2 linked regions of the Paractinoplanes abujensis genome follow. The protein of the gene in region 2 interacts with the protein of the main gene of each other region in a pairwise test. Links are inferred from orthologs where the notes say so. Each region holds a gene or a part of one and is shown on either strand. Other genes may lie near its edges. The genes, in order: rlmB and BKA14_RS27210.

Region 1 (10,909 bases), 1.3 Mb from region 2 along the record:
AAACGGCACGTCGACGCGGACACGATCATGCTGGGCGACGCCTCCGTGCCGGTGCCCGACCTGCTGGCCGCCCTGCTCGACGCGGTGGCCCGCGAGGCCGTGGCCACCGCCGGTTTCCTGCCCCCGGCCCAGGTCACCTACCCCGCGGCCTGGGGCGGTCCCCGGCGCGCGGTGCTGGTCGAGGCGCTGGGCCGGGCGGGCTGGCCGGCCGGGACACCGCTGCTGCCCGAGCCGGTGGCCGCCGCCCGCTATTTCGCCGAGGTGCTGCGCCGGCCACTGCCCGTCGGTTCGTCGCTGGCCGTCTTCGACTTCGGCGGCGGCACGCTCGACGTCGCCGTGGTGCGCCACCACGGTCCCGGCGCCGACTACTCGGTCACGGCCTCGGGCGGGGCCGACGACCTGGGCGGGCTCGACCTCGACGCGGCCCTCGTCGACCACCTGGGCAAATCGCTGGCCGGGGCCGAACCTGCGGCCTGGCACGCGCTCACCGAGCCGGCGACCCTGGCCCAGTGGCGGGCCCGGCGCCAGTTCTGGGAGGACGTGCGCGGCGCCAAGGAGATGCTCTCGCGCAGCTCTTTCGCCCCCGTGCCGGTGCCCGGGGTCGAGCACGCGGTGCATCTGACCCGCGACGAGCTCGAGGCGACAGCGGATTCCCTCGTACGCCGGGGGGTCGCCGAAGCGGGAACGGTGATCGCGGCCGCCGGCCTCCAACCGTCCGAGCTGGCCGGACTCTTCCTGGTCGGGGGCTCCTCCCGGGTGCCGCTGGTGGCGCGGCTCCTGCACAGCGAGCTGGGGATCGCCCCCACGGTGCTCGAGCAGCCCGAACTTCCCGTGGCCGAGGGCGCCACCCTCAACACGCCCCACTCCGCCACCACCTCCTCGTCGACCGCCGCGGCCGGCCCGCCCACCGCGGCCACCGGCCCGCTGACCGCGACGGCGGCCGCCGGGCCGCCGACACCGACGCCCACCCCCGGCGTGCCCCCGGCCCCGCCACCGCCGGCCGCCCGGCCCGCCGACGACCGGCACTACGGCGAACCCGTCGACCCCTGGGCCACCGGCGAAGCGGCCGCCATCGCCGCCGGCGGGCACGCCCTCCCCGGCTCGCCGTCGCACCCCGGCTCACCCGCGGCGTTCGGCCCGCCCAGCCACGAACCCTGGTTGGCCTCCGACAACACCCCGCATCCGGGCAGCGGCGCCCCCGGCCACCACCCGCCCGGCGGCTACAGCCCCGGCCCCGTTGCCCCCGGCCCGGACCGGCCTCGCGGCAACCGCCGCCGCTGGGTCGTCGCCACCGCCGCCGCGCTCACCCTCGTCATCGCCGCCGGCGCCACCACCGCCTGGGCGTTCTGGCCCCGCCACCCCGCCCTCGACTTCCAGGCGCTCAGCACCCCGGTGCACGTCACGCCGGCCCTACCGTTCACATCCGGCTTCCACGACGCCGTCGTCCACGGCAACCGCGCCTACCTGGCCAGCACCGACAACGAAACCGGCCGGATCGGTGTGGTCGCCATCGACACCGACGCCGACCAGCCGGCCTGGAGCAACCCGGATGCGGGCACCGCCAAAGCCTGGGACACCCTGATCGCGTTGCCGGAGGCGGTCGCGTTGATCAGCGACGGTGACTACGAATCCGGCACCCGCGAACTTGTGCTGCTGGCCGCGGACACCGGCCAGGAACTGTGGAAACGCACCCTGGGCGACGATGACGACATCTGGTTCCAAGGCGACCGGGCCCTCATCGCCGACCGCGAGAACAAACAACTCCTCGGCCTCGACATCACCGACGGCCGCGAACAGTGGAAGCAGCCCGACCTCGAAGGTCCCCAGCCCGAACTGTTCGGCGTCACCACCCCGGCCGACCTGTCCGGCCCGGCCGGCGCCACCGGCCGCCCCCTGTCCCCCGACCTCGGCGACGACCCCCGCATCGTGCAGATCGGCGGGGAAGACGACACGGCCCGGGTCATCGACGCCAACACCGGCAAAATCCTGGCCGCCCGGCCCGACGTCGCCGACACCTCCGACGACGTCATCGCGCACAACGGCCGGCTCGTCATCCGCAAAGCCGGCGACACCAACCGCCTCGTCGCTTACGGGCTCGACAAACTCGACGGCGCCGACATCATCTACACCTCACCCACCCGCGAAGCACGGCTGTGGCGGCTCAGCCCCTGCGGCGACGACCGGGTGTGCGCGCTCGAAGGCACCGGCCCCGGCGACGAAAACGCCCAGCTGGTCGCCGTGACCATCCCCGACGGCAGAACCGCCTGGAAGACGGCCGCCCCCCGATCCGACGCGATCATCCCGGTCGGCGAGGCCGTCCTCACCGCCTACTCCGCCGACGCCCGGCTCGTCGACGCCGACGGCAAAGAAATCTGGTCCGGTAAACAAGCAGCCGTACGCCTCGACGACGCCAACATTCTCGAACTGAGCAAACCCTTCACCGGCTACCCCGACGACCCCGCCCTCGCCGGCCGCCACCTCGGCGACGCCCCCGTGCAGCTCGGCCCGCTCAGCGGCGTCAACACCGGCACCTGCTCGTGGAACACCACCCATTTGGCCTGCGCCACCGACAAAGACTTCGTGCTCATCCGCTTCGCCGAATAAAAACCGGGCGGCCCCGAAGGGACCGCCCGGAATGTCAGTCAGTCGTTCAGATACGAACGCCGGACTCCGCGTTGAACACGTGGATGCCGGTCGTCTGCGGCTGGATGTAAACCGTCTCGCCCATGTTCGGCATGTTCTTACGGTCGGTGCGAACCACGAACCGCTCCTGCGTGCCGTCCAGGTCGGCGTGACCGTAGACGTTGGCGTCCGAACCCAGGTCCTCGACCAGGTCGACCACGATCGGCAGGGCACCCGCCGACTCGGAGGTCAGCTCGGCGGCCTCCGGGCGGAAACCGATGGTGACCTTGCCGCCGCCACTCTGCGCGGCCGCGACCTGCTCGCGGGTCAGCGGCACGTTGAACGCGCCGAACTTGCCACCCGTCTCAGTCAGCGGCACCGTCTTGATGTTCATGGCCGGGGAACCCATGAAGCCGGCCACGAAAACGTTGCCGGGGGTGTCGTACAGGGCGCGCGGGGTGTCCACCTGCTGGAGCACACCGTCGAGCATGACGGCCACCCGGTGGCCCATCGTCATGGCCTCGACCTGGTCGTGCGTGACGTAAACGGTGGTGACGCCCAGCTTGGCCTGCAGCGAGGCGATCTGCGAACGCGTCTGCACACGCAGCTTCGCGTCAAGGTTCGACAGCGGCTCATCCATGAGGAACACCTGCGGCTCACGCACAATCGCGCGGCCCATGGCGACACGCTGACGCTGACCACCGGAAAGCGCCTTCGGCTTACGCGACAGGTACTCGTCGAGCTGCAGAAGGGCCGCGGCCTCCTTCACCCGGCGGTCGATCTCCGCCTTCGAGGTCTTCCGCAGCTTCAGGGCGAACGCCATGTTCTCGTACACCGACATGTGCGGGTACAGAGCGTAGTTCTGGAAGACCATCGCGATGTCGCGGGACTTCGGCGGGAGGTTCGTGACGTCCTTACCCTCGATCAGGATGCGCCCACGGTCGACATCCTCCAGCCCCGCGAGCATGCGCAGGCTGGTGGACTTGCCACAACCGGAAGGGCCGACCAGAACGAGGAACTCTCCGTCGCCGATCTCGAGGTTCAACTCGTTGACCGCGGGGCGCTCGGAGCCCGGGTAGATCCGGGACGCCTTGTCATACGTAACGGTAGCCATGCTGAAACAGACTTCCTTTCCACCGGCAGGAACGTGCCGGACGATCCGAGTGGAGGAACAGCCATGTAAACGTAAAGCTTTTTACACGACATGCCAAGGTGGCCAGGAAGTTCACAGCCAGTATGCTGACCCAACTGCCCCTGTAGCTCAGATGGCCAGAGCACCCGTCTTGTAAACGGGAGGTCGTCGGTTCGATCCCGACCGGGGGCTCGTCGGGGGGCACTCTGTGCACGAAAAGCGTGCACCTTCCTCCTCGCGTATCCGCCTGGGGGGCGACCCCCCCAGACCCCCACGGTGCGGGTGAGGGGTGCGGAAGAAGCTGACTGGCCGTAGGGGGTCGCGGCTACGCCGCGGGAAAAGCAAGGCAAAGCTAAGCAACCGCAGCGCTAGCTGTGATGTCCAGGGACGTTGGTCGAGGAAGTGCGACCACTCGATCTGACGATCAAAGGCTGATCCGGTGAACAGATGAAGGCCTCCAACGGTGCAGTGGAGCTGCTAAGACGCCACACACCAGGCTGGAGGCCTTCATGTCCCACGCTAACGCCGCATTGACCCCGAGGGCGCGATTGCGGCTGGCGCGTCTGATCGTCGAGGGTGGCTGGTCACCCGCACGAGCGGCCGAACGCTACGACGTGTCCTGGCGCACCGCCAGCAAGTGGGCCGGGCGTTACCGGGCCGAAGGCGAAGCCGGCATGCACGACCGCTCATCACGGCCACGTCGGCAGCCGAACCGCACCCCGGCGCCGCTGGTCCGCAAGATCCTGCACCTGCGCCGCAAACAACGCTGGGGACCGGTCCCGATCGCCGATCAGCTCGGCCTGGCCGCCTCCACCGTGCATGCCGTTCTCCGACGGCAGCGCGCGAACCGGCTCTCGCACCTCGACCGGGCCACCGGCGAGGCGATCCGCCGCTACGAACACGAACGCCCCGGCGACCTGCTGCACGTCGACGTGAAGAAGCTCGGCAACGTTCCCGACGGCGGCGGCTGGCGCTACCTCGGCCGTCAGCAAGGCGAGAAAAACCGGACCGCCACGGCCGGCAAGCCTCGGAACAAGCACCGCAACCCCATCATCGGCACTGCGTTCGTCCACACCGTCATCGACGACCACTCCCGCGTCGCCTATGCCGAGATCCACGACGACGAAACCGCCCTGACCGCCACCGGAGTGCTTCGCCGCGCGGTCACCTGGTTCGCCGAACGCGGCGTGACCACCCACCGAGTGCTCTCGGACAACGGCTCCGCATACAAATCGCACCTCTGGCGCGACACCTGCGCCGAGCTGGGCATCACGGTGAAAAAGACCCGCCCCTACCGGCCCCAGACCAACGGCAAAGTCGAACGCTTCCACCGGACCCTGGCCGACGGCTGGGCCTTCGCCAAGCTCTACACCTCGGAGAAAGCCCGCCGCGCTGCGCTACCCGCCTTCATGCACGACTACAACCACCACAGACCCCACACCGCCATCGGGAAACTGCCACCCATCACCCGGTTGAACAACCTGGCTGGACATCACAGCTAGCCCCGCTGTAGTTGGCTTGGGGATCTCCTTGCGACGGCGGCCTCAGCTCATCGTGAAGATGGGGAGGGCGCAACCGGGGTTTGGTTGCGCCCTCCCCATCTTTGCGATTCGCTTCTGGCTGTCGTTGTAAGGAGATCCCCAAGCCCCACCCACCCACAGCAACCATCGCCAGGCGGATCTCCGCAGCGATGGCCGGGGTCTGGGGCAGCGCCCCAGGGTTTGGGTCTGGGGCAGCGCCCCAGGGTCTACCGCAGCCCCAGGGTCTAACCGCAGCGCCGAGGTCTGCAGCAGCCCCAGGGGCTAAGCGGACCTTCGCCGGGAAACCTCGGCCAAAGTCACAGCAGCCGCCACCGAGGCGTTCAAGGACTCCACCTCGGTAGCCATGGGGATAGAAACCCGCAGGTCACAGGTCTCACCGACAAGGCGGGAGAGCCCCCGCCCCTCGGAGCCCACGACGACGAGCAGGGGCCCGACAGCGGCTTCCAGCTCGTACAGGTCGGTTTCGCCATCAGCGTCCAGCCCGATGGCGACGAACCCGGCTTCCTGCGCTTTCTTGATGGCCCGGGTCAGGTTCACCACCTGCGACACGGGCACCCGAGCCGCGGCCCCGGCGCTGGTCCGCCAGGCCGTGGCGGTGATCCCTGCCGCCCGTCGCTCGGTCATGAACACGCCGTGCCCACCGAAGGCGGCGACGGACCGGATCACCGCGCCCACGTTGCGCGGGTCGGTGATGCCGTCCATGGCCACCAGCAGCGGCGTGGGTTGTTCCAGGGCGGCGGCCAGCAGGTCGTCGTAGTCCTCGTACGCGAACGGCGGCACCTGCAGCCCGATGCCCTGGTGGAGGACCCCGCCGGTCATCCGGTCGAGTTCGTTGCGGCCGATTTCGAGGATCGGGATGCCCCGGTCCCCGGCGGTCCGCACGATCTCGGCCACCCGCTCGTCGATGTCGATGCCCTGGGCGACGTAGAGCGCCGTCGCCGGCACCGCGGCTCGTAGCGCCTCGACCACCGGGTTGCGCCCGAGCAGCAGCTCAGGGCCTTCCTTGGTCGGGTTGGAGCGGCGTCCGGGTGCGATGCGGGGGCCGCCACGACCGACCCCGGAGCGGCCCCGCTGGGGGGTCTGCTTGCCGTAGGCGCGGCCGCCGCCGCGACCCCACGTGGTGTCTTTGGACCCGGGGATGCCGACCTTGGGGGCGCGCCCTTCGGCGGCCGCCGCGCGGCGTTCCTTTTCCTGCTTGCGGGCCGTCTTGTCGGGAAGCTTCTCCGTGCCGGAGTAGCCCTTGTGCCAGGGGCGTTCGTCGGCGGGCAGGGTCTTGCCGCGGCCTTTGAGGCCGGAGCGGTTCTTGCCACCGGAGCCGACCGGGGCGCCCTTCTTGCTGGTGGCTCGCTTGCTGGCGTTCTGGCTGTTTCCGGGCATCAGTGCTCTCCTACCGTCCAGCGCGGACCGGCCGGAGTGTCCTCCACCTGAATTCCCGCGTTCTTGAGCTGGTCGCGGACCGAGTCGGCGGCCGCCCAGTCCTTGCGTGTGCGTGCTTGGGTGCGCTGCTCGAGGGCCAGCTTGACCAGTGAGTCGACCACCGGCTTGAGGTCGCTCTGGGTGGCCTTGCCGGTCCAGGCCTCGTCGAGCGGGTCGAGGCCGAGGACGCCCAGCATCGCGCGGACGGCGGTGATCGCCCCGCGGATGCCGGCCTCGTCACCGGCCGCGAGCGCCGTGTTGCCCTCGCGGATGCAGTCGTGCACGACGGCCAGCGCGGCCGACGTGTTGAGGTCGTCGTTCATGGCCGCGGCGAACGCGGGCGGTACGTCCTTGGGGCGGCCGGGCCCGACGATCTCGGTGGCGCGCTGCACGAAACCCTCGATCCGCCGGTACGCCACCGCGGCCTCACGCAGCGCCTCGTCGGAGTAGTCGATGCGCGAGCGATAGTGCGGGGTGCCCAGGTAGTAGCGCAGTTCGACCAGGCGGATGCCCATGGCCTGCACCGCTTCCACGTCGATCACGTTGCCCAGCGACTTGCTCATCTTGGCTTCGCCGAGGTTGAGCAGAGCGTGGTGCACCCAGTGCCGGGCGAACGGCAGCCCGGCCGAGCGGGACTGGGCGATCTCGTTCTCGTGGTGCGGGAAGGTCAGGTCGAGCCCGCCGCCGTGAATGTCGAACTCGTCGCCGAGGTAGCGCCGGGCCATCGCGGAGCACTCGATGTGCCAGCCGGGGCGGCCACGACCCCACGGTGACGGCCACGACGCGTCGCGCGGCTCGTCGGCTTTGACGCCCTTCCACAACGCGAAGTCGCGGTAGTCCCGCTTGTCGGGCTCGCCACCGTCGGACGGCGGGCGCATGTCGTCGGGGTTCTGGCCCGAGAGCGCGCCGTATTCGGAGTAGGAGGGGACGTCGAAATACACGTCGCCGGTGCCGCCGGCCGCCGGGTACGCGTGGCCGCGTTCGATCAGTTCCTCGATCAGTTCGTGCATCTCGGGGATGTGACCGGTCGCGAGCGGCTCGTACGTCGGCGGGATGACGTTGAGGTCGCGGTAGTTGGCGTCGAGCACCAGCCGGTTGGCGTGCGCGATCGCCCAGAACGGGCGGCTCTGCCCCGACGCCTTGTCGAGGATCTTGTCGTCGACGTCGGTGATGTTGCGGATGAACGTGACGTCGTAGTTGGTGTGCAGCAGCCAGCGCCGCAGGACGTCGTAGTTGACGGCCGAGCGCAAATGCCCGATATGGGGCACCGACTGCACGGTGAGCCCACACAGGTAGATACCGACCTTGCCGGGCGTCATCGGGACGAAGTCCCGGACCGATCGGGTCGCGGTGTCATACAAGCGCAAACTCACCGTACAAGGGTACCGGCCGCGCCAAGCGAGTTCAGGGGCGCGTCATCCGCAGCACGTCCAGCGCCTCGTCGAGCTGCTGCTCGGTCAGTTTCCCGTTCTCGAGGTGCCCGCGTTCGATCACGACCTCGCGGATCGTGCGGTTGTCGGCGAGGGCGGCCTTGGCGATCGCGGCGGCCTCGTCGTAGCCCAGGTAGCGGTTGAGCGGAGTGACGATCGAGGGCGAACCTTCCGCGTACGCCCGGGCCACCTCGACGTTGGGCTCCAGCCCGTCGATGCAGCGGTCGGCCAGCAGCCGGGCCGCGTTGGCCAGCAGGCGGATCGACTCCAGCAGGTTGCGGGCCATCACCGGCAGCATGACGTTGAGCTCGAAGTCGCCTTGCGAGCCGGCGAAGGCCACCGTCGCGTCGTTGCCGATCACCTGGGCCGCGACCTGGCGCACCGCCTCGGGGACCACCGGGTTCACCTTGCCCGGCATGATCGACGAGCCCGGCTGCAGGTCGGGCAGGCGCAGTTCGCGCAGGCCGGCGCGGGGCCCCGACCCCATCCAGCGGATATCGTTGACAATCTTGTAGAGCCCGACGGCGATCACCTTGAGCTGGCCGGACGCCTCGACCAGCGCGTCCCGGGCGCCCTGGGCCTCGAAGTGGTCGCGGGCCTCGGTGACGGGCAGGCCGGTGCTCTGCCGCAGCCGCTCGATCACGGCGGGGGCGAACCCGGGCGGGGTGTTCACGCCGGTGCCGACCGCGGTGCCACCCAGCGGCAGCTCGGCCAGCCGGGGCAGGGTGCCGGTGAGCCGTTCGATGCCGTTGGCGACCTGCCGGGCGTACCCGGAGAACTCCTGGCCGAGCGTCACAGGCGTGGCGTCCATCAGGTGTGTGCGGCCGCTCTTGACCACCTCGGACCAGGCTTCGGACTTGGCCACCAGGGCGGCGCCGAGATGCTCGAGGGCGGGGATGAGTTCGGCCGTGACCGCCTCGGTGGCGGCCAGGTGGATCGACGAGGGAAAGACGTCGTTGCTCGACTGCGACGCGTTGACGTGGTCGTTCGGGTGCACCGGACGGCCCAGCTCGCGCGCGGCCAGGGTGGCGATGACCTCGTTGGCGTTCATGTTGGACGACGTGCCGGAGCCGGTCTGGAAGACGTCGATCGGGAACTGGTCGTCGTAGCCGCCCTCGGCCACGTGCGCGGCGGCCTTCGCGATCGCCTCCGCCAGGTCCTCCTCGATCACGCCGAGCGACCCGTTGACCTGCGCCGCCGCCCCCTTGATCTGGGCCAGCGCCTTGATGTGGGCGGATTCCAGGCCGCGCCCCGAGAGGGGGAAGTTCTCGACCGCGCGCTGCGTCTGCGCCCGCCAGAGGGCATCGGCCGGAACCCGGACCTCGCCCATTGTGTCCTTCTCGACCCGGTAACCGCTCTCGTCAGTCGTCACCCCTCCATCGTCTCTCCGCCCGGCCCGGTTCGCAGATGATCCTCGCCACCCAGATCGAGCAGACGCTTCTCGACGTCGCGCATCTCGACCGCCTCCAGCTCGGCCAGCGTCACCCGGGCGCGGGACAGCAGCCGGCGGGCCTCGCGTGGATCCGCCTCCGTCAGACACTCGCCGAGGGCGGCCTCGGCCAGGGCGATCGCGTACGGCAGGCCGCTCTGCCGGCCCAGGCGCAGCGCCTGCTCGGCCATCGGCCGCGCGGACGCCGGATCACCGGCCCGGCGCAGGGCGCGTCCGAACTCGCCGTAGATCAGCGAGGTCTGCGCCGGATCCCGCAGCTGGTCCGCGGCCTCGATCGCGCGGCGGTAACCGGCCACGGCCTCGGCAAACCGGCCGTCCTCGGTGTTCAGCCCGGCCAGCGTGCTCTCCGCCAGAGCGATCCCGTACGGGTAACTCGCCCGCCTCTGCATGCGCAGGCCCGCGGACACCTGGCGACGCGCGGCACCGATGGTCACCTGGCCCGCCCGATACTTGACCACGGCGATGCTGACCAACGTGTCGCCGATCCGGGTGGGATCACCGATCTCGATCTGCATCAGCAGGCGGAGCCGGTAGTAGCGCAGGGCCTCGGTGTACCGCCCGAGGTGGTCGTAGCTGGTCGCGAGGATGTTGGCGTCGTCGCGCATGCGCCGCGACCGGGGCAGGCGCCGCACCTCGTGCAGGATCTCGATGCTGCGGCCCCAGCGCCCGGACACGCTGTGCAGGGCGGCCAGGTTGTTCAGGGCCAGCGCGAGCGCGGCCGGCCCGCCCTCCTCCCGGCGGATCGCGATGCACCGCTCGAGCAGGCGAGCGGCCTCGTCCATCTCCGATCGGCGGTAGTACACCGAGGCCAGGTAGTTGAGGGTCGTCGCGATGGCCGGGCGGTCACCGAGGCGCTCGGCCACCCGCCAGGCCTTCGTCTGCAGGGCCAGCACGATGTCGAGGTGGGCCCGCACGAACAGCAGTCGCCACGCGGCCCGGGGCAGCTTCCAGGCGTACTGCTCGAGCTCGGGGGTCGCGGCCGCGGCGTCCACGTACGGGCCCAGGTTGAGCCGCTCGCGCTCGAGCCGGCCGGCCGGATCGGTCAGCGCCGCCAGCAAGTCCGGGCGCAGCGGCGCGGGCGTCCCGATGTCCCGATCGAGCCCTTCCCGGTACGCGGGCAGGTTGGTCGCCACGGCCGCATGCAGCTGCTGGTCGAGGGCTCCCCGCAGCGCCTCCGTCCGCTCCTGCGGGGTCTCGCCGGCCAGCGCCCCGGCGAACTCGCGCAGCAGGTCGTGCATCCGGTAGATCTCGGGTTCGGGCTCCTCGACCAGGTGGACGTCGACGAGGTCGTCCAGCGCGTCGCCGGCGTCGGCGAGCG
Region 2 (10,794 bases):
ACGAACTTAGGGGCCGCAAGGCCGCCGTGGGGTGGCCTGTGGACAACGTCCGCGGTTGTCCACAGGCCCGGATGACGAGCGCTGACTACCGATAGGGTTGGGCGGTGATCGTGGCTGTCGGCATCGATGTGGTCCTGGTGGAGCGCTTCGCCCGCGCTCTCGAGCGGACGCCGCTGCTGGCGACCCGGCTCTTCACCGAGGGCGAGCGGCTGAGCTCCACCGGCAATCCGCGGTCGGCCGAGTCGCTGGCCGCCCGGTTCGCGGCCAAGGAAGCGGTGGCCAAGGCGCTGGGCGCGCCCGCGGGCATGCTGTGGCACGACTGTGAGATCGTCGCCGACCCCGACGGCCGTCCCTGGCTGACCGTCTCGGGCACGGTCGCCGCGGTCGCCGCCGAGCGCGGGGTCAATCGGTGGCATTTGTCGCTCTCGCACGACGGCGGCATCGCCTCGGCCATGGTGGTCGCCGAAACGTGACGCGTGCCCCCGGCCTGTGCGGGGGTGGCCGCCGGATCCTGACGCGGCCGGCATGCGTGGGTGGGTCGCCGGGCATGTGTGGGCGGGCGCCGGGCGGAGTCGGAGCGCGGCGCGGCGGTGGCGGGCGTGAAAATGTCGCAGCCTTGCGCTAGAACCGTCGGCAACACGAGATGGGTGGAGGACCGATGCGGCAGGCATGGCGGGTCGCGGATGTGCGCGCGGCCGAGAAAGCTCTCATGGCGACGCTGCCCGAGGGCACGCTGATGCAGCGGGCCGCCGCGGGCCTGGCCCGCCGTTGCGCGTTGCTGCTGCAGGACACGGGCGGCGTCTACGGCGCGCGCGTGGTGCTGCTCGTGGGCAGCGGCGACAACGGTGGCGACACGCTGCTGGCCGGGGCGGCTCTGGCCCGTCGCGGCGCCCAGGTGCGGGCCCTGCTGATGCGGCCCGACCGGGTCCACCTGGCGGGTTTGCGGGCGCTGCGTGCGGCGGGCGGTTTCACCGTCCGTGAGCTGCCCGACCGGGCCGACCTCGTGCTCGACGGCATCGTCGGCATCGGGGCCAGCGGTGGCCTGCGCAAGCCCGCGGCGGCTGTGGCCGAGCGGCTGGGCGAGCTGCGCGGCCGCGACGGGGCGCGGCCCGCGGTGGTGGCGGTCGATGTGCCGAGCGGGGTGGCCGTCGACACCGGCGATGTGCCGGGGGCGGCGGTCACGGCCGACGTCACGGTCACCTTCGGCTGCCTCAAGCCGGCCCACGTGGTCGGCCCCGCCTCGGTGCGCTGCGGCCAGGTCGAGCTGGTCGACATCGGTCTCGGGCCGGTGCTGCGGGCCGATCCGGCCGTCTCGGTGCCCGGCTCCGCCGACATCGCTGCCTGGTGGCCGCATCCCGGCCCCACTTCCGACAAGTACACCCGCGGCGTGGTCGGCATCGCCACCGGCTCGGCGACCTACCCGGGGGCCGCCCTGCTCGGCGTGGGCGGCGCCCTGGCCGGCCCGACCGGCATGGTGCGCTATGTGGGCAGCGCCCATGAGGAGGTGGTGCGGGCGCATCCCTCGGTGGTGGCCGTGCCTCGCCTGGCCAACGCGGGGCGGGTGCAGGCCTGGGTGTGCGGTTCCGGCCTGGGCACCGACGAGCAGGCCCGCACGACCTTGCGCAGCGTCCTGGCCACCGCGCTGCCCGTGGTGCTCGACGCCGACGCGCTGACCCTGCTGGTCGACGGCAAGCACGCCACGGATCTGCGCCGCGACGCCCCGGTGGTGGTCACGCCGCACGACGGCGAGTTCAAGCGGCTGGCCGGCGAGGCGCCCGGTTCGGACCGGGCCGGCGCGGCGCTCAAACTGGCCTCCTGGATGAACGCGGTGGTGCTGCTCAAGGGCGACCGGACGATCGTGGCCACCCCGGCCGGCGCGGTCTGGGCCAATCCGACGGGCACGTCCGCGCTGGCCACGGCGGGCAGCGGCGACGTGCTGGCCGGTCTGCTGGGGTCGCTGCTGGCCGGTGGGCTGCCGGCCGAGCGGGCCGCGGTCGCGGCGGCGTACGCGCACGGTCTGGCCGGCCGCCGCGCCGCGCAGGACGGCCCGGTGAGCGCCCCCGACATAGCCGCCGCTCTGCGTCCCACCGTTCGTGACCTGACCAGTCAGTAGGCTGGGATTCATGTGGCAGGCCGAGGTCCGGATCGATCTGGACGCCATCCGGGACAACGTCGCGTTGCTGCGCGCCAGGACGACCGCCGAGGTCATGGCCGTCGTCAAGGGCGACGGCTACGGGCACGGCATGCTGCCCTCGGCGCGGGCCGCCCTCGCCGGCGGGGCGACGTGGCTGGGCGTGGCGACGCTCGAGGAGGGCCTGGCGTTGCGCCGGGCCGGGTTCGAGGTGCCCGTGCTGGCCTGGTTGCATTCGCCCGGGCAGCCGTTGCACGAGGGCGTGGCGGCCGGCATCGACCTCAACGCGGGCAGCCTCGAGCTGCTCGGTGAGCTGGTCACGGCGGCCCGGCGCGCCGAGCGCACGGCCCGGGTCCACCTCAAGCTCGACACGGGGCTGTCCCGTGGCGGCGCCACCCCGGCCGAGTGGCCCGCGCTGCTCGAGGCGGCCGCGAAGGCTCAGGCCGACGGCGACATCGAGGTGGTCGGCGTCTGGAGTCACTTCGTCTACGCCGACGAGCCCGGTCACGAGACCATCGACCACCAGTTGGCCGTTTTCGCCGAAGGGCTGGCCACCGCCGAGCGTTTCGGCATCGCCCCGCGCTATCGGCACATCGCCAACTCGGCGGCCACGCTGACCCGCCCCGACTCGCATTACGACCTGGTGCGTCCCGGCATCGCGGTCTACGGCCTGTCCCCGGTGGCCGGTGAGACCTTCGGGTTGCGCCCGGCCATGACGGCGCGGGCGCGGGTCGCGCTGACCAAGCGGGTGCCGGCGGGCCAGGGCGTCTCCTACGGCCACACTTATTTCACCGAGCGCGAGACGACCCTGGCGCTGGTGCCGCTGGGCTACGCCGACGGGGTGCCCCGCGCGGCCTCCAACGCGGGTCCGGTGCAGCTCGGCGGCAGACGGCGTACGGTGGCCGGCCGGGTCTGCATGGATCAGATCGTCCTCGACGTCGGCGACGACCCGGTGGTGTCCGGTGACGTGGCCACGCTGTTCGGGCCGGGCGACGACGGCGGGCCCACGGCCGACGACTGGGCCGAGGTCGTCGGCACGATCAACTACGAGATCGTGACCCGGTTCGGCAGCACCCGGGTCCCGCGGGTCTACGACGGAGGTGCCGCGTGAGCCCGGCCGGCAAACGAGCCAAGCAGGTCGGCATCGCCGGCGCGGCCGTCGGTGTGCTCGCCGCGGGCCTGGCCACCGCGTTCGCCGTCGAGCGGGTGCTGGTGCGGCGCTCGATCAGCGCGCCCGGCGACCCGCACGCCGACGAGCCGTTCGGCGACCAGCCGTACGACCGGGAGGTGACCGTCACCGCGGCCGACGGCACCGAGCTGCACGTCGAGATCGTCGAACCGCGCGAGAAGAGCGACAAGCCGACGGTCGTCTTCGTGCACGGCTTCGCGCTCGACATGGGCACGTTCTACTTCCAGCGCAAAGCTCTCACCGAACGCGGCGACCACCGTCTGGTCTTCTGCGACCAGCCCGGTCACGGCCGGTCGAGCCGGCTCAACTCCGGCGACTACGACATCGCCGCGCTGGGCAAGTCGCTGGCCGCGGTGCTCGACCGCACGTGTCCCGAGGGGCACATCATCCTGGTCGGCCATTCCATGGGCGGCATGACGATCATGGCGTTCGCCGAGCAGTATCCGGAGTGGTTCGGCCGGCGCGTCACCGGTGTGGTGCTCATGTCCACCTCGGCCGGTCTGATCGACAAGACCAAGCTGGGCCTGCCGTCGCTGGTGGCCCGGGCCAGCGCGCCGTTCTTCCCGCTCTGGGGCAAGGCGGCCCATCTGGGCGGCACCACCATCGACCGGGCCCGGGTGGTCTCCTCCGACCTGGCCTGGCTGCTCACCCGGCGGTATGGCTTCGGTGAACCCAAGCCCAGTCCGTCGTTGGTCACTTTCGTGGAGAACATGAACTCCAAGACCTCGGTCGAGACGCTGACCAAATACCTGCACACGCTCTACACTCACAACCGCTTCCCGGCCCTGTCCGCCCTGCGCGGCACCCCGGTGCTGGTGATCGTGGGCACACGCGACTATCTGACCCCGGTGACCCATTCCGAGGAGATCCTGCGGCACCTGCCCGACGCCGAGCTCGTCAAGGTCGACAACAGCGGTCACGTCGTGATGCTGGAGAAGGCCGACGAGGTCAACGCCGCGCTGCTGCCGTTCCTGGAGCGGATCTCGTGAAGCTGCCCACGGTGGACGACACCCGCGCGTTCGGGCGGCGGCTCGCCTCCGTCCTGCGCCCGGGTGATCTGCTGCTGCTCACCGGCCCGCTCGGTGCCGGCAAGACCGCGCTGGTGCAGGGCATCGGGGCCGGGCTCGGAGTGACCGACGCGATCACGTCGCCGACCTTCGTGATCGCCCGCGTCCACCGAGGACGGATCCCGCTGGTGCACGCCGACGCGTACCGGCTGGGTGACAGCCCCGACCCGCGGGCCGAGATCGACGACCTCGATCTGGACGCCTCGGCCGACGACGCGGTCACCGTCGTCGAGTGGGGCGCCGGCCTGGTCGAGCAGCTCAACGACGAATATCTGCTGGTGCGGCTCGACCGCCTGGAGGACGACACCCGGGTGGCCGAGCTGATCCCGTACGGCGGAGACTGGGCCGCGCGCATCGCGCGCCTGCACACACTTGAGGAGAGACCTTGAATCTGGCGGAGTTGCTGCCGGCCGAGTGGCGAGCCGAGCTTGCCGGTTTTCTCGACGAGAAGGCCACGGCCGCGCTGGGCGAGTTCGTGGCCTCGGAATACGCGACCCACACGATCTATCCGCCGATCGAGGACCTCTTCTCGGCGTACCGGCTGTGCCTGCCCGAGCAGACCCGGGTGCTGATCCTGGGGCAGGACCCGTATCACGGCCCGGGCCAGGCCCACGGGCTCAGTTTCAGCGTGCGCGAAGGTGTGAAGATCCCGCCGTCGCTGCGTAACGTGTTCAAGGAGCTGGCCGAGGACGTCGCGGTCGCGCCGCCGGCCACGGGCGACCTCACCGGCTGGGCGCGGCAGGGTGTGCTGCTGCTCAACGCGGTGCTGACCGTGCGGGCGGGGGCAGCCGCATCGCACGCGGGCAAGGGCTGGGAGGCGTTCACCGACGCCACGATCCGGGCCCTCGACGCCCGCGACGACCGGGTGGTGTTTCTGCTCTGGGGCGGTTACGCACGCAAGAAGGCGGCACTGATCACCAACCCGGCCCACGTCGTGCTCGAGGCGGGGCACCCGAGCCCGCTCAACCGCGAAGGCTTCCGCGGCGCCCGTCCGTTCAGCGCGGCCAACAAGGCCCTCGCCGACGGCGGTCGTCCGGTCATCAACTGGGATCCGCGCACCGCGGGTTAGGGTCGAAACGTGCTGGTACTGGCTCTGGACACCGCAACGCCCGCGTCGACCGCGGCGCTGGTGGAAGTGACCGCCGACGGTCTTCGCGGCCTCGCCGAGCGGCGCACCGTCGACCCCCGCGCGCACGGGGAGAAGCTGGCCCCCGAGATCGAGGCCACCCTGGCCGAGTCGGGGGTGGGCCCGCGTGACCTCGGCGCGATCGTGGCCGGGCTCGGGCCGGGGCCGTTCACCGGTCTGCGGGTCGGCCTCGTCACGGCCGCGAGCATGGGGCAGGCGCTCGGCATCCCCACGTACGGGGTCTGCTCGCTCGACGGTCTGGGCCGGGCCGCCGGGCCGGGACGGGTACTGATCGCCACTGACGCCCGGCGGCGTGAGGTCTACTTCGCGACCTACCTCGACGGCGTCCGGGTGCTGGGGCCCGACGTCGCCCGTCCGGGTGACGTGGCCGCCGCGATCGTCCGCGCCGGCACCCCGACCCGCAGCCGCGCCCGCAACAGCGCCGCCACCGACGCCGCCGCCCTGGCCGAGTCCGAGACCCTGGAGGCCGCGATCTCGCTGGTCGGCGTGGACGCGGCCCGGGTCGCCGCCGCGCTGGCCCGGGCCGAGGCGGCCGACCTGATCGGCCAGGCCACCGCCCGCGACGACGGGGTCGACCTGACCGGCCGCCAGACCGAGGCCCCGGCCGCGGGCGTCGACGGACTGGTCGACCGGGCCGCGGGCGAGGGCGCCCTGAAGTACGGCGGCCTGTTCAATGTGCCGGTCGAGGAGCACCTGCTCTATCCGCCCGGCGCCGCCCTGGTCGCGCTGGCCGCCGAGCGTATCCGCGCGGGCGCGCCCACCGAGGCCCTGACCCCGCTCTATCTGCGCCGCCCGGACGCCGTCGAACCGGCCGGCCGCAAACCGGTGCTGACCTGATGCGGGTCGAGCGTTTCCGCTGGTGGCACATCGCCGAGGTGGTCCCGTTGGAACGAGACCTGTTCGGTGACGAGAAGTGGACGGCGGCGATGTTCTGGAACGAGCTCGCCCAGCGCAACTTCTACGTCGTCGCGCTCGGTGACGAGGACGAGGTGCTCGGCTACGGCGGGCTGGCCGCCACCGTGGACGAGGCGTGGGTGCAGAACATCGCCGTCCGCAAGTCCGGCCAGCGCCGCGGCACCGGGCGCAGGCTGCTCGAGGCGTTGCTCGACGAGGCCCACCGGCTCGGCATCAAGCAGACCCTGCTCGAGGTGGCGGTCGACAACGAGCCGGCCCAGCGTCTCTACGCCACGTACGATTTCGAGCCCGTCGGCATCCGGCGCGGCTATTACCAACCGAGCAACACGGACGCCCTGGTGATGATGCGCAATGGCTGACGAGCCCCTGGTCCTCGGGATCGAGACCTCCTGCGACGAGACCGGCATCGGCATCGTGCGCGGGCACACCCTGCTGGCCGACGCGCTGGCGTCCAGTGTGGACCAGCATGCCCGGTTCGGCGGCGTCGTGCCCGAGGTGGCCAGCCGGGCCCACCTGGAGGCGATCGTGCCGACCATGCAACGCGCGCTCGACGAGGCCAAGGTCACCCTGGCCGACATCGACGCGATCGCCGTCACCAGCGGACCGGGTCTGGCCGGGGCCCTGCTCGTCGGGGTGGCCGCGGCCAAAGGGTACGCGTTGGCCGCCGACAAGCCGGTCTACGGCGTCAACCACTTGGCGGCGCACGTGGCCGTCGACACGCTCGAACACGGCCCGCTGCCCGAACCCGCGATCGCCATGCTGGTCTCGGGTGGACACTCGTCGTTGCTCCTGGTCGACGACCTCACCAACGGGGTCACGCCGCTGGGGGCCACCATCGACGACGCCGCCGGCGAGGCGTTCGACAAGGTGGCGCGCCTGCTCGGGCTCGGCTTCCCCGGTGGGCCGATCATCGACCGTACGGCCAGGGAAGGGGACCCGGCGTCGATCGCGTTCCCTCGCGGTCTCACCGCACCCAAGGACCTCGCCGCCCACCGCTTCGACTTCTCGTTCTCCGGGCTCAAGACGGCTGTGGCCCGCTGGGTCGAGGCGCGCGAACGCGCCGGCGAACCGGTGCCGATCGCCGACGTCTCGGCCTCGTTCCAGGAGGCGGTGTGTGACGTGCTCACCGCGAAGGCGATCGAGGCGTGCCGGACCAACGGCGTACAGACCTTGGTCATCGGCGGTGGCGTGGCGGCCAACTCGCGGCTGCGGGTGCTGGCTGAGGAGCGCGCGGCCAAGCACGGCATCGAGGTGCGGGTGCCCCGGCCGGCGCTCTGCACCGACAACGGCGCGATGGTGGCGGCGCTCGGCTCACGGCTCGTGGCGGCCGGGGTGGCGCCGAGTCGTCTCGATCTGCCTGCAGACTCGGCGATGCCATTGACCGCGGTCAGCGTGGCGGGGTAGGAAGCCAACATGATCGCGCGGATGTGGGAGATACGCGCCTCGCTCAGCGGCTTCGACGAGCTGCTGTCGTGGGTGTGCGACGTGGCGGTGCCGCGTGTCGAAGTGCTGCCGCAACACGTGTCGAGCGACGTGTTCTCGTCCACCGACAACCGCATCGTGGTCATCTCGAAGTGGCGCCACAGCCCGGAAAACCTGCCCGCGCCGCCGCCCCATCTGATCGCCCGCGCGCCCCACGTGTGGGACTTCACACCTGTGGACCGCTGAGGAAAACGCGTCGCAAACTGTCGTACCCCGGTCGTAACGTCGGGGCTGCGATGAGGAACCTTCCCGAGGCCGATCCCGGCCCACCCGACGACCGCTCACCCGTCCGATATCTACGCTGGCTGATCAGCCGTTACCGGCGATCGGTGTACGCGGCGATCGTGCTGGCCATCCTCTGGATGCTCTGCCAGGCCTTCGTTCCCGCCATCGTCGGCAAGGCAATCGACGCCGCCACCGGTAGCGACCGCCGAGGCCTGCTCATCTGGAGTTCGGCGCTGCTCGCGGCGGGCATCGGGCAGGCCGCGTTCGGCATCGGGCGGCACCGGTTCGCAGTGGTCAACTTCGTGGGCGGCATGTTCAGCACGGTCCAGATCACGGTGCGCAAGGCGAGCCGGCTGGGGTCGGCGCTGTCCCGGCGGCTCGACACCGGCGAGGTCGTCGCGATCGGCACGGCCGACATCCGGCAGATCGGCGCCGCGATCGACATCACCGCCCGCGGCACCGGGTCGTTGCTGGCCGTCGTCACCGTCGCCGTCATCCTGCTCACCACGTCGGTGCCGCTCGGCCTCGTCGTGGTGCTGGGTGTGCCGCTGCTGATGTCGATCGTCGCCCTGCTCATCCGGCCCCTGCACGGCCGTCAGCAGGCCACCCGCGAGCAGCAGGGGCTGCTCACCGGGCGCGCGGCCGATCTGGTGGGCGGCCTGCGGGTGCTCCGCGGCGTGGGTGGCGAGGCAGTCATGGGCGAGCGCTACCGCGAGGAGTCGCAGGTGCTGCGTGCGGCCGGGGTGCGCACGGCGCGGGTCGAGTCGCTCCTCGAGGCGGCCCAGGTGCTGCTGCCGGGCATCTTCCTGGTGCTGGTCACGTGGCTGGGGGCCAGGTTCGCGCTCGACGGGCACATCACCGTGGGCCAGCTGGTCTCCTTCTACGCGTACGCGGCCTTCCTGGTCACGCCGTTGCGGCAGCTCACCGAGGCGATCGACAAGCTGACCCGCGGCCACGTCTCGGCCCGGCGGGTGGTGTCGATGCTCCGCGCGCGCACCGACCTGCCCGACCCCGCGGCCCCGGTCGGCGCCGACCGGTTGCGCGGCCCGCTGACCGACCCGGCGTCCGGGGTGACGATCCGGCCCGGCCGCACGACGGCAATCGTCGCCACCGTGCCCGCCGAGGCCGCCGCGATCGCCGACCGGCTGGGGCGGTATGCCGACGGCGCGCTGGCCGACGGGGTGCCGCTGGGCTCGTTCGAGCTGGCCGCCGTGCGCGAGCGGATTCTGGTCGCCGACAACGACGCCCGCTTGTTCACCGGGCCGCTGCTCGCCGACCTCGACCCAGGCGGCACCGGCCGTCTCCCTGACGCGCTGCACACCGCGGCGGCCACCGACATCGTCGAGGCGCTGCACGACGGCCTCGACAGCGAAGTGGCCGAGCGCGGTCGCACGTTCTCCGGCGGTCAGCAGCAACGCCTGCGGCTGGCCCGGGCGCTGGTGGCCGACCCCGAGACGCTGATCCTGGTCGAGCCCACGAGCGCGGTCGACGCCCACAGCGAGGCCCGCATCGCCGACCGGCTGGTGAGCGCCCGGGCCGGCCGCACGACGGTGATCTGCACGTCCAGCCCGCTCGTGCTCGACCGCACCGACCAGGTCGTCTTCGTCGACCAGGGCCGCGTCGTGTCCGTCGGCACCCACCGCGACCTGCTCCACGACGAGCCCCTTTACGCCCGCACGGTGCTGCGGGAGGAGACGGCATGAGCACCTTGCTGCCCGTCGCGGGCTCCGCCCAGGTCCGGCGCTACGCCCGTGACCTGCTGCGCCGCTATCCCCGAGCGCTCGGCCTGACCATCGGGCTGCATGTGCTGGCCGCCGTCGCGGGTCTGGTCGGGCCGCGCCTGCTGGGCGATCTGGTCGAGGCGATCCGGCACGGTGAGGGCATCGGCGTGGTCGACCGGCTGGCCGCCATGATCGCCGGGTTCGTCGTGCTGCAGGCGGTGCTGGTCCGCTTCGCCTATGTGGCGTCGGCCCAGCTCGGCGAGCGGATCCTGGCCCGGCTCCGCGAGGAGTTCGTCGAGCGGGTGCTCGCACTGCCGTTGTCCACGGTGGAGCGCGCGGGCTCCGGAGACCTGCTGACCCGGACCACCCGGGATGTCGACGCGCTGTCGCGATGTGTGCGGCTCGCGGTGCCCGAGACGATGATCGCGCTGATCACCGTGGCCCTGGTGGTCGGCGCGCTCGTGCTGACCGGACCGCTGCTCGCGTTGCCGCTGCTCATCGCCGTGCCCATCATCGTGGTGGGCACGCGGTGGTATCTGCGCCGGGCCCCCGCGGGCTATCTGCGGCAGAACGCGGTCTACTCCACTGTGACCGACGGGCTGGCCGAGACGGTCGAGGGCGCCCGCACGGTCGACGCGCTGCGCCGCCAACAACAGCGGATCGATCGCTCCGACGCCGACCTGCGTGTGTCGTGGGCCGCCGAGAAATACACACTCTTCCTCCGTACGGTGTGGTTCCCCGTCATCGAGGTGAGCTATGTGCTGCCGGTGGTCGCGACCCTGCTCGTCGGCGGCTGGCTCTATCTGCACGGCACGGTGTCGCTGGGCCAGCTGACGGCCGCGGTGATCTATGTGCAGTTGCTGATCGACCCGCTCGACCGGCTGCTCGGCTGGCTCGACGAGGTGCAGATCGGCGCG

The links.
Region 1: the proteins of BKA14_RS27210 (region 2) and rlmB interact in binary tests that used the Escherichia coli proteins (3 or more experiments, as listed by UniProt). The link is inferred for Paractinoplanes abujensis from one-to-one orthologs.

Annotation. Positions count from the first base shown.
Region 1 is NZ_JACHMF010000001.1:7,234,811-7,245,719, reverse strand. What follows is about bases 4,615-7,614. They hold rlmB (23S rRNA (guanosine(2251)-2'-O)-methyltransferase RlmB), read right to left. Parts: upstream 6,673-7,614; coding sequence 5,557-6,672; downstream 4,615-5,556. Other genes in these bases: cysS (cysteine--tRNA ligase), read right to left, coding at 6,672-7,614; BKA14_RS33155 (IS481 family transposase), read left to right, coding at 4,615-5,256. Outside these bases: BKA14_RS33170 (Hsp70 family protein), read left to right, coding at 1-2,604; BKA14_RS33165 (ABC transporter ATP-binding protein), read right to left, coding at 2,651-3,736; more of BKA14_RS33155, read left to right, coding at 4,264-4,614; more of cysS, read right to left, coding at 7,615-8,084; BKA14_RS33140 (class II fumarate hydratase), read right to left, coding at 8,116-9,513; BKA14_RS33135 (AfsR/SARP family transcriptional regulator), read right to left, coding at 9,510-10,909. UniProt on the Escherichia coli protein: Specifically methylates the ribose of guanosine 2251 in 23S rRNA.
Region 2 is NZ_JACHMF010000001.1:5,967,511-5,978,304, reverse strand. Bases 1-2,885 are described here. They hold BKA14_RS27210 (NAD(P)H-hydrate dehydratase), read left to right. Parts: upstream 1-658; coding sequence 659-2,113; downstream 2,114-2,885. Other genes in these bases: alr (alanine racemase), read left to right, coding at 2,124-2,885; BKA14_RS27215 (holo-ACP synthase), read left to right, coding at 105-473. In the rest of the region: more of alr, read left to right, coding at 2,886-3,242; BKA14_RS27200 (alpha/beta fold hydrolase), read left to right, coding at 3,239-4,309; tRNA (adenosine(37)-N6)-threonylcarbamoyltransferase complex ATPase subunit type 1 TsaE, read left to right, coding at 4,306-4,776; ung (uracil-DNA glycosylase), read left to right, coding at 4,773-5,456; tRNA (adenosine(37)-N6)-threonylcarbamoyltransferase complex dimerization subunit type 1 TsaB, read left to right, coding at 5,466-6,371; rimI (ribosomal protein S18-alanine N-acetyltransferase), read left to right, coding at 6,371-6,808; tRNA (adenosine(37)-N6)-threonylcarbamoyltransferase complex transferase subunit TsaD, read left to right, coding at 6,801-7,853; BKA14_RS27170 (hypothetical protein), read left to right, coding at 7,863-8,117; BKA14_RS27165 (ABC transporter ATP-binding protein), read left to right, coding at 8,168-9,859; BKA14_RS27160 (ABC transporter ATP-binding protein), read left to right, coding at 9,856-10,794. UniProt on the Escherichia coli protein: Bifunctional enzyme that catalyzes the epimerization of the S- and R-forms of NAD(P)HX and the dehydration of the S-form of NAD(P)HX at the expense of ADP, which is converted to AMP.